One region of the Kitasatospora sp. NPDC086801 genome, then DNA from elsewhere that is predicted to be linked to it. Evidence: riboswitches for the same ligand, from Rfam matches in the RefSeq annotation. Region 1 holds a riboswitch; each other region holds the start of a gene.
The links. A riboswitch is a leader RNA that binds a small molecule or an ion and turns the genes downstream of it on or off. The one in region 1 is predicted to bind cobalamin.
Positions count from the first base shown of each region.

Region 1 (3,263 bases):
GTCCGCGCCGGTGCGGGAGCCGGCCCATGGCGACCACCTCGGCCACCGTGAAGTCGAACTCGGCGGAGTGCTCCTGGGGCAGCGCGGCCACCCGCCGGGCGGCCTCGCGCGCGGTCAGCGCGTGCAGGTCCGCGCCGTCCAGCCGGACGGCCCCGGCAGCCGGCCGCAGCGCCCGGTAGACGCAGCGCAGCAGCGTCGACTTGCCGCTGCCGTTCGGCCCGACCAGCCCGACCACCTGCCCGGCGGCGGCGTCCAGGGCGACGTCGTGGACCAGCCGGGCGCCGGCCAGTTCGACCGAGACGGAGTCCAGGGAGAGATCCATCAGCGGCCTCCGAAGGAATAGCCGCGACGGCGCATCAGCAGCAGGAAACAGGGCACCCCGAGCACCGCGGTGACCACCCCGACCGGCAGTTCGGCGGGCGCCAGCAGGGTGCGCGAGACGATGTCCACCCAGACCAGCAGCAGCGCCCCGGCGAGCGGCGCGACCAGCAGCACCCGGCGGTGCCCGGCGCCGACCAGCATCCGGGCCAGGTGCGGCACCATCAGCCCGACGAAGCCGATCGCCCCGCTGACGGCCACCACCGTGCCGGTGACGGCGGCGGTCACCACGAACAGCTCGCGGCGCAGCCGGTCCGGGTCCACGCCCAGCGAGGCGGCCGTCTCGTCGCCCATGGCGAGCGCGTCCAGCCGGCCGGCGGCGCAGGCCAGGTACGCCAGGCCGGCCAGCACGGTGACGGCGGCGATCGGCACCGAGCCCCAGGTGGCGCCGCCGAGGCTGCCGAGCAGCCACATCATGGCGTCCCGGGCGGCCTCGCCGCGGGCGGCCGCGAAGACCATCAGCGCGGTGACGGCGGAGAAGCCGTAGGACAGCGCGGTGCCGGTGAGCACCAGCCGCAGCGGGGTGAGCCCGTAGGCCGTTCGCGCCGCGAGGTAGACCAGCACCATGGCGACCAGCGCGGAGCCGAACGCGGAGGCCGAGATCGCCCACATCCCGAGCGAGGCGAAGGCGCCGAGCAGCAGCACGGCGTTGGCGCCGACGGCCGCGCCGGAGGAGATGCCGAGCACGAAGGGGTCGGCCAGCGCGTTGCGCACCAGGGCCTGGACGGCGACCCCGGTGGCGGCCAGCCCGGCGCCGACCACGGAGGCCAGCACGGCGCGCGGCAGCCGGATCTCCCAGACGATCGCGTAGGCGGCGGCCTCGTCCGCCTCCAGCCGTCCGCCCGTCAGCCCGGCGGCCAGCAGCCGCAGGACGCGGGGCAGGCCGATCCCGGAGGCGCCCAGCGCCACGCCGCAGAGCAGGGAGAGCACCAGGGCGGCGGCCAGGCCGACGGCGAGCGGGACGGCGGGTATTCGACGGGCGGGCGGGCTCGTTGCGCCACTGCCCGCGGCTGCGGTGCTGCTCACGGTGCGCCTTGCCTCGGGCCGCGGGTGCGCGGGGGCGGCACCGGTCGGGCACGGGCCCGGGCGCCATCCCCTCGCAGTCCACGGCGAGTTGTCGGGAGTTCAGCGGCCGAGGGCGATCGGGCTGGCGCGGTTCTGGGGCCGCGCTCACCGTTGCGGGTCAGCGCCGGATTCACACCGGACTTCCCCCTCGGACGCCCTGGCAGCATAACAGCCACTCAGGCTAGGCAACCCTTACCGGATCGGATGGGGCGTGAACGCACGACCGCCCCCGTCCGGCGCTGCGGACGGGGGCGGTCGGGTGGCGACCTGTCAGGCTCAGGCCTTCTTGGTCTCCCAGAAGATCTTGTCGACCTCGGCGATCAGGTCCAGCAGGGCCTGGCCGGTGGCCGGGTCGGTGGACGCCTTGGCGGCCGAGGCGGCCTTCAGGGTGTCGTTGATCAGCTGGTGCAGCTGCGGGTACTTCTCGAAGTGCGGGGCCTTGAAGTAGTCGCTCCACAGCACCGAGATGTGGTGCTTGACGGCCTCGGCACGCTGCTCCTTGATGATCAGGGCGCGGGTGCGGAATGCCGGGTCCTCGTTGGCCTGGTACTTCTCCTGGGTGCCCTTGACCGACTCGGCCTCGATCCGGGCCTGCGCCGGGTCGTACACGCCGCAGGGCAGGTCACAGTGGGCGTGAGCGGTGGCGCGCGGTGCAAACAGACGAGAGAACATGGGAGTCCTTCCTTAGATCGTCTTCCCGCGCCCGAGATTACCCTTCCGTCCCCGGGGTTTCGCGATCGGGCGATGGGCCTAGGGCAAAAGACGGACCCGCAACCGGGGTAATCCGGACATCGAACGGATCGAACGGGGTGACGGTCCGTACGGCAGACTGGGACCGGGTGGTCCGGGAGGAGGAGTCGTGGCGCGGAGCACGGAACCGGCGGGCACGGAACCAGCGGGCACGGAACCGGTGGGCACGGAACCCCGGGGGCGGGGCCGGGGCGGCGGCGCGGTGCCGTTCGGGCTGGTCGACGTGGCGGGCCCGTCGATGGTCCCGACCCTGCGCGAGGGCGACCAACTGCTGGTGCGCTACGGCGCGCCGATCCGGCCCGGCGCGGTGGTGCTCTTCCGGCACCCCTTCCAGCAGGACCTGCTGGTGGTGAAGCGGGCCGCCGAGCGGCGCCAGCGGGGCTGGTGGCTGCTGTCCGACAACCGGCCGGTGGACAGCGACAGCCGCAGCTACGGCCCGGTGCCGGACGACCTGGTGCTCGGCCGGGTGCTGCTGCGGCTGCGCCCGCGCCCGGCCTGGCTGGCGCCGGGGCGGCGGCTGGAGCGGCTGCTGCTGACCACCGGCCAGGCCCGGGTGCCGGGCCTGGCCCGCCGCCTGGGCGTCTGGGCGGAGGAGCTCCAGGCGCCCTAGCCGGTGGCGCCGAGTGCCGCGGCCTCGGCCTCCTGGCGCTTGCGGGCCCGGTACGCGGCGACGTTGGCGCGGGTCGCGCAGCGGTCCGAGCAGTAGCGGCGGGAGCGGTTGGTCGAGGTGTCCAGGTAGGCGTTGCGGCAGGGTGCGGCCTGGCAGATGCCGAGCCGGTCGGCGCCCAGCTCGGTCAGGTGGACGGCCAGGCCCATGCAGGCGACCGCGCTGAAGTGGGCGGTGGCGGTCGGGGAGTTGTCGGCCAGGTGCAGGTGCCAGCGCGGCCGGCCGGCGTCGTCCAGGTAGTCGTGCCCGGAGACCAGCGGGCTGACCGGGTACTCCATCAGCAGGCTGTTCAGCAGGTCGACGCCCCGGATCTCGTCGCCCTCGGCGGCGGCCTCGAAGACCCCGCGCAGCCTGGTCCGCACCGCCCGCAGCCGGGGCAGGTCGGACTCGTCGGCCTGGGCGG
Region 1 covers NZ_JBIVAX010000003.1:317,415-320,677, reverse strand. The annotation lists gene ACIPLC_RS06565 (ABC transporter ATP-binding protein) at 1-322, opposite strand, end outside; gene ACIPLC_RS06560 (FecCD family ABC transporter permease) at 322-1,404, opposite strand; cobalamin riboswitch at 1,494-1,632, opposite strand; gene sodN (superoxide dismutase, Ni) at 1,720-2,115, opposite strand; gene sodX (nickel-type superoxide dismutase maturation protease) at 2,432-2,803, shown strand; gene ACIPLC_RS06545 (CGNR zinc finger domain-containing protein) at 2,800-3,263, opposite strand, start outside.

Region 2 (3,263 bases), on a different contig from region 1:
GGCCGAGCTTGTGGTAGTGCCGCACCGTCTTCACCGTGACGCCGACGAAGGCCGCCGCCTGCCCGATCGTGACTCCGTTCATCCGCCCATCCTGCCCCGTGTTCGAGCTCGGCGGCTACCGTGACCTCGGCGGCTACCGTGATCTCGTCGACTCCTTCGAGCTCGGCGGCTGAGCGGAGCACCTCAGAGCGTCGGCCGGGCCGGATCGGCCTGCCCGCCGCAGAACACCTCGTCCGCAGAACACCTCGTCGACGAGCCGGTGCATCGCCGCCTGGAACGCCCCGCCGATGGACAGATCGGCGTCGTCCACGCAGTTCAGCGCGGCGGTCAGGGTCTTGCTGCCGTCGGGTGTGCTGTACATCAGCGCCGCGTGGCCCACGGCGGCGCCGTTGTGGGAGATGACGGTGCCGCCGCCGTCCGTCTTCACCACGAACACGCCCAGGCCGTAGTCCATGTTCGGGATGCCCGTCGGGTGCGGGGTGCACATCTCGGCCAGCAGCGGGGCCGGCAGGAGCCTGCCGCCCAGCAGCGCGGAGATGAAGGTGTGGAGGTCCCGGGTGGTCGAGATCATGTCGCCGCCGCTGGAGATCCAGGAGGGGTTCTGGCGGGTGATGTCGATGGTCCTCCGTTCGCCGGCCTCCTCGTACCGGTAGTAGGCGTGGGCGTGCGGCTCGGGGATCTCCGGCGAGGCGTCCGGCGCCACGGTGCCCGACAGCCCGAGCGGCCCCAGGATCAGCCGCCGCATCTCCTCGGCGACCGGGCGGCCGGTGACCTTCTCGATCAGCAGCCTGGCCAGCACGTAGTTGGTGTTGGAGTAGCTCCAGCCGGCCCCCGGTTCGAACCGGGCCGGCTTGGACAGCGCCAGCCGTACCAGCTCCTGCGGCCGGTAGGTCTTGAAGCGGTCGTCCACCCACTCCCTGCCGGTGGTGCTGTAGGGGATGGCGATCCCCGGCACGATCGTCCCGTCGTCGTAGACCTCGCCGGTGTGGTTGAACACCCCGCTGGTGTGCTGCAACAGCATCCGCACCGTGATCCGCTCGTCCAGCCCGAACCCGGGCAGGTGGTCCGCCGCCGGGGTGTCCAGCCCGATCCTGCCCTCGGCCACCAGGTGCAGCACCAGGGTCGCGGTGAAGGTCTTGGTGTTGCTGCCGATCCGGACGTGCCCGTTCGCCGGCGGCTTCGCGGCGCCGCCCAGTTCGGCGGCCCCGGCGCTGCCGACCCACTCGCCCCGCTCGTCGTGCACGCGCAGCGACACCCCGACGAAACCGGAGTCGACGATCTCCTCGATCGCCTGCTGTAGCCCTGGGCGGTCCTGCCCGGCGGCGGCGGCCGTCGGCGACTCGGCGCCGTACGCGGGGGTCCGCAGGGTGCTCCCGTGCTGGCCGGAAGAGGTGAGGGACATGGTGGTGTGCTCCTTCGCATCGGTGCTGCCCGGGTCGGCGTCGTGCCGCTGAGAGGAGCTTCCGCCCTGACCCGAGGTCAACCTCAACGGTGATCCGGCTCACAGCCGCCTCCCGGGCCCGGGGCGGCTCCGGGAGCGGGGCGCCGGCCCGTTCGGGCGGCCGCCGAAGCTCGTACGCGTCCGGCCGCGTCCCGCACGGCGATCGCCGTGGGCCAGGCGACGGCGTCTCACCATGCGAACAGCTGCCGCGATTTCCGCTTCGGCCCGCGCGTTTTGCCCCTAAGCTGACGGCGCAGCTGGTTCGCCCCGTCCGCCAGGCAGGGCGTCGCAAGAGGGAACCCGGTGGGAATCCGGGACTGCCCCGCAGCGGTGAGTGGGAACGACCGCCGTCATACGCACTGGGCCCGGATCGGGTCTGGGAAGCGACGGCCAGTAGGTACCGGACGCCAACAGGCCCGGTGCGCCCACGAGTCCGAAGACCTGCCCGCTGCCCGCCCGCGGACCGTTCCGCGTGCGGACATCCCGGTGACCTCGAGGGCGGGTCGGCGAACACACCAGGCGGATCGGGCCCGCGCGTCCACGGCGGCCGCCGCCCGGTTCGTCATCCCTTCGCGCTCTCGTCCCGTCCCCGGGCACTTGAGGAGACAGACTCGCGAAGGAGAGTCCCTTGACAGCGAAGTCCGCAGCCGCGGCGACCAGGGCCACCGTGTACGGCTACCCCCGGCAGGGCCAGGGCCGGGAGCTGAAGAAGGCGATCGAGGGGTACTGGAAGGGCACGGTCACCGCCGACGCCCTGCGGGACACCGCGGTCGGCCTGCGCCGGGAGAACTGGGCGCAGCTCGCCGAGGCCGGTGTCCGGGAAGTGCCCACCGGCGACTTCTCGTTCTACGACCACGTGCTGGACACCACGGTCGCCGTCGGCGCGATCCCGGCCCGCCACCGGGCGGCCGTCGAGGCGGACGCGCTGGACGGCTACTTCGCGATGGCGCGCGGCACCCAGGAGGTCGCGCCGCTGGAGATGACCAAGTGGTTCGACACCAACTACCACTACCTGGTGCCCGAACTCGGCCCGGACACCGTCTTCACGGCCAACCCGGACAAGGCCGTCGGGGAATTCCGGGAGGCACTGGCGCTCGGCCACGAAGCCCGGCCGGTCCTGGTCGGCCCGCTGACCTACCTGCTGCTCGCCAAGCCGGCCCCCGGTGTCGCCGAGGACTTCCAGCCGATCACCCTGCTGGACCGGCTGCTGCCCGTCTACGCGCAGCTGCTGGCGGACCTGAAGGCGGCCGGGGCGCAGTGGGTCCAACTGGACGAGCCCGCCCTGGTGCAGGACCGCACCCCGGCCGAACTGAACGCCGCCGCCCGCGCCTACCGTGAGCTGGGCGGCCTGCCCGACCGTCCGAAGCTGCTGGTCGCGAGCTACTTCGACCGTCTGGGCGAGGCCCTGCCGGTGCTGGCCAAGGCCCCGGTCGAGGGCCTGGCGTTGGACTTCACCGGCCCGGCCGTCGGGAACCTGGACGATCTGGCCGCCGTCGGCGGGCTGCCCGGCAAGCGGCTGGTCGCCGGGGTGGTCGACGGCCGCAACATCTGGATCAACGACCTGGAGAAGTCGCTGGCCACCCTGGCGACCCTGCTCGGCCTCGCCGAGCGGGTCGACGTCGCGCCGTCCTGCTCCCTCCTGCACGTGCCGCTGGACGCCGCCGCCGAACGCGACGTCGACCCGCAGATCCTGCGCTGGCTCGCCTTCGCCAAGCAGAAGGCGAGGGAGGCGTCGTTGCTGGCCCGGGGCCTGCGCGAGGGCACCGGGGCGATCGCCGCCGACCTCGCCGCCAACCGCGCCGACCTCGCCTCGCGCGCCAAG
Region 2 covers NZ_JBIVAX010000036.1:46,342-49,604, reverse strand. The annotation lists gene ACIPLC_RS29080 (MerR family transcriptional regulator) at 1-82, opposite strand, end outside; gene ACIPLC_RS29075 (serine hydrolase domain-containing protein) at 134-1,402, opposite strand; cobalamin riboswitch at 1,683-1,905, shown strand; gene metE (5-methyltetrahydropteroyltriglutamate--homocysteine S-methyltransferase) at 2,070-3,263, shown strand, end outside.
Region 2: linked by a shared signal. The riboswitch ahead of metE (5-methyltetrahydropteroyltriglutamate--homocysteine S-methyltransferase) and the one ahead of ACIPLC_RS06560 (FecCD family ABC transporter permease) in region 1 are both predicted to bind cobalamin.

Region 3 (3,263 bases), on a different contig from region 1:
CTTGTGCTGGATGTTGGGGTCGAAGCGGCGGCGGGTGCGGCGGTGCGAGTGCGAGATCGCGTTGCCGAAGCCGGGCCGGCGGCCGGTGAGTTGGCAGTGGGCGGACATGGGTGCTCCCTGGTGTCCGGGAATGGGCGGGACGGAGCTCACGTTACACCAGATGAAAATGACTTCCATTTCGGTGTACGGTTTCGCCCCGGCCCCGAACACCCCGCCCACCCGGGAGGACACCCATGGCCCGCAGTGAACTGCGCCCCGTCGTCAAGCTCCGCTCCACCGCCGGCACCGGCCACACGTACGTGACCCGCAAGAACCGCCGCAACGACCCGGACCGGATGGTCCTGCGCAAGTACGACCCGGTCGCGCGCCGGCACGTCGACTTCCGCGAAGAGCGCTGAACCCCGCCCGCCCGACGACCGGCACCGACCCGCAGCGACGAAACGGCGCCTCCCCCCGGGATCCCGGGGGGAGGCGCCGTCGCTGCTCGCTGCCTTCGCTGATCGCAGCCGTCGCTACTCGGCGGCCGCCCAGCGCTTCTCCACCCGGGCCAGCTTCCAGTAGGCGATCGCCGCGGCCCAGACCACCACGAACAGCCCGGCGATCGCGTAGCCGACGTTGTCCAGCGAGATGCCCGCGATCCAGCCGGTGACCGGGTCGGTCAGGTCGAGCTTCTCGTGCAGCACGCCGACCAGTTCGATGGTGCCGATGACGAAGGCCACCGCGATCGACAGCCCGGTGATCGTCAGGTTGTAGTACACCTTCCGGACCGGGTTGGCGAAGGCCCACTGGTACGCGAAGTTCATGAACGTCCCGTCCAGCGTGTCGAACAGGCTCATCCCGGCCGCGAACAGCAGCGGCAGGCAGACGATCGCGTACCAGGGCAGCCCGGCCGCCGCGCCCGACCCGGCCATCACCATCAGGGTGACCTCGGTCGCGGTGTCGAAGCCCAGCCCCAGCACCATGCCCACCGGGAACATCTGCCCGGGCCGGGTGATCGACCGGGTCGCCCGGTTCAGCACCCGGGCCATGAAGCCCCGCGAGTCGAGGTGCTCCTCCAGCTGCGCCTCGTCGTACGACCCGGCCCGCATCGCCCGGAACACCTTGAGGATGCCGAGCAGCGCGGCCAGGTTGAGCGCGCCGATCAGGTAGAGGAACGCGCCGGAGGCCGTCGTGCCGACCATCCCGAGCCACTTGTGGGTGGTCGAGTCGTCGTCCATCAGCGTGCTGGCCAACTGCGCACCGCCCGCCACCAGGGCGGCCATCAGCACCACCATCGAGGAGTGCCCGAGGGCGAACCAGAAGCCGACCGAGACCGGGCGCTTGCCGTCCGCCATCAGCTTGCGGGTGGTGTTGTCGATCACCGCGATGTGGTCGGCGTCGAAGGCGTGCCGCATGCCGAGGGTGTACGCGGTGATCCCCAGGCCCACGCCGAAGACCTGGGTGCCGACCGCGTAGTTGTGGGGCGCGACCAGGAACACGAGCGTTCCGAAGGCCACCACGTGCATGGCCAGGATCACCCCCATCAGCCCGGCCGTGCGGATGGTGTCCTCGCGCTTCCAGCGGAACGTGGGCAGCACGGGCGGTGTCGCCGGCGCCTCGGCGGCGGCGGTTTCGGGCATGGTCATCTTCGGGTCACGCTCCAGCACCTCGTGGAAACACTTCGTGAGATGCCGTGGCCGGTCTCCTGGCTTACGGGGATCCCGTACCCGCCTTCCCAGGTGCGCGAGGCACCCAGTGGCGTCGTGGGTACGGACGTCTCTCCGTCGTCGACGATCACGACGGCCCGATCACAGTGGCGAGGGCCGCTCCGGACTGGGACCCCTGAGGATCCGTCACCGGTCTTCCCGAGCACCACGGCGGGGAACACCGTAGGGGCCAGGACCCACCCTTGCAAGGCTGCGCACCCGCGCAGGTGTCCAGGATCACAGGCCCCCTCCTGCAACAATGTGCGCATGCATCTCGTACCGGCCGACCGCGCGGGCCACCGCACCATCGACGGACACCGGGTCTGCGAGGCCATCGCCGCGATCGGCGACCCCGCGCATGTCCGCACCTGGGCCGAGCGGTTCTCCCTGCTCGCCGACCCCGGACGGCTCGCCCTCCTGCTCGCCCTCCACCGGGCCGGCCCGCTCGCCGTCACCGATCTCGCCGTCGCCACCGGCATGCGCGACCCCGCCGTGTCCCAGGCCCTGCGGCTGCTCCGCACCGCGGGCGTGGTCACCGGGGACAAGGACGGGCGCATCGTGCGCTACCGGCTCGTGGACGAGGCCCTGCGCCCCCTCCTCGACGCGTGCGCCGCCGCCGAACACCACGAGCCCAGCGCGGCAACCGGCTGACCGGCTCTCCCGGAGGACGGGCCCGGCCGGGTGTTCGTCGACGGCCGGAGGGCGTCAACCCCGTGGTGGCGGTGGGCGGTCGGCCGGTTGCCCGGCGAAGCGGCGAACCCGGTCAGGCCGCCTGGCAGGCGGGGCACCAGAACAGGTTGCGCGCGGCGTGCTGCTCGGTGCGGACGTCGGTGCCGCACACCAGGCAGGGCATCGCGGCCCGCCGGTAGACGTACACCTCGCCGCCGTGGTCGTCGACCCGCGGCGGGCGGCCCATCGCCTCGGGCGTGTGCTCGGGGCGGACGGTGTCGATCCGGCCCGCGCCGACGCCCTCGCGCATCAGGGCGGCCAGGTCGGCCCAGATCGCGTCCCATTCGCCCCGGGTGAGGTCGCGGCCGGCGCGGTGCGGGTCGATCCCGTGGCGGAACAGCACCTCGGCCCGGTAGACGTTGCCCACCCCCGCCAGCACCTTCTGGTCCATCAGCAGCGCGGCGACCGTCGTCCGGCTGGCCGATATCCGGCGCCAGGCGGCCTCCGGGTCGGCGTCGGCGCGCAGCGGGTCGGGGCCCAGCCGGGCGGCGACGGCGGCCTTCTCCGCGCCGGTGACCAGCGCGCAGGTGTTGGGGCCGCGCAGGTCGGCGTAGCCGTCGTCGTTGGCCAGCCGCAGCCGGACCAGGCCGACCGGCTCGGGCGCGGGGCCGGTGCCGAAGGTGAAGCCGCCGTAGAGGCCGAGGTGGACGTGCACCCAGGCGCCCTCCTCGAAGCCGAGGAACAGGTGCTTGCCGACGGCTTCGGCCCCGGTGAGCAGTTGCCCGTCGATCGCCTTGGCCTCGTCGGCGAACCGGCCCTGCGGGCTGGACACCTCGACCGGGCGGCCACCGAAGGCCTTCCGGTTCTCGGCGGCGAGGCGGTGGATGATGTGGCCTTCCGGCACGGGCG
Region 3 covers NZ_JBIVAX010000029.1:80,264-83,526, reverse strand. The annotation lists gene rpmB (50S ribosomal protein L28) at 1-108, opposite strand, end outside; gene rpmG (50S ribosomal protein L33) at 234-398, shown strand; gene ACIPLC_RS26375 (HoxN/HupN/NixA family nickel/cobalt transporter) at 513-1,625, opposite strand; cobalamin riboswitch at 1,657-1,871, opposite strand; gene ACIPLC_RS26370 (ArsR/SmtB family transcription factor) at 1,953-2,336, shown strand; gene ACIPLC_RS26365 (Fpg/Nei family DNA glycosylase) at 2,449-3,258, opposite strand.
Region 3: linked by a shared signal. The riboswitch ahead of ACIPLC_RS26375 (HoxN/HupN/NixA family nickel/cobalt transporter) and the one ahead of ACIPLC_RS06560 (FecCD family ABC transporter permease) in region 1 are both predicted to bind cobalamin.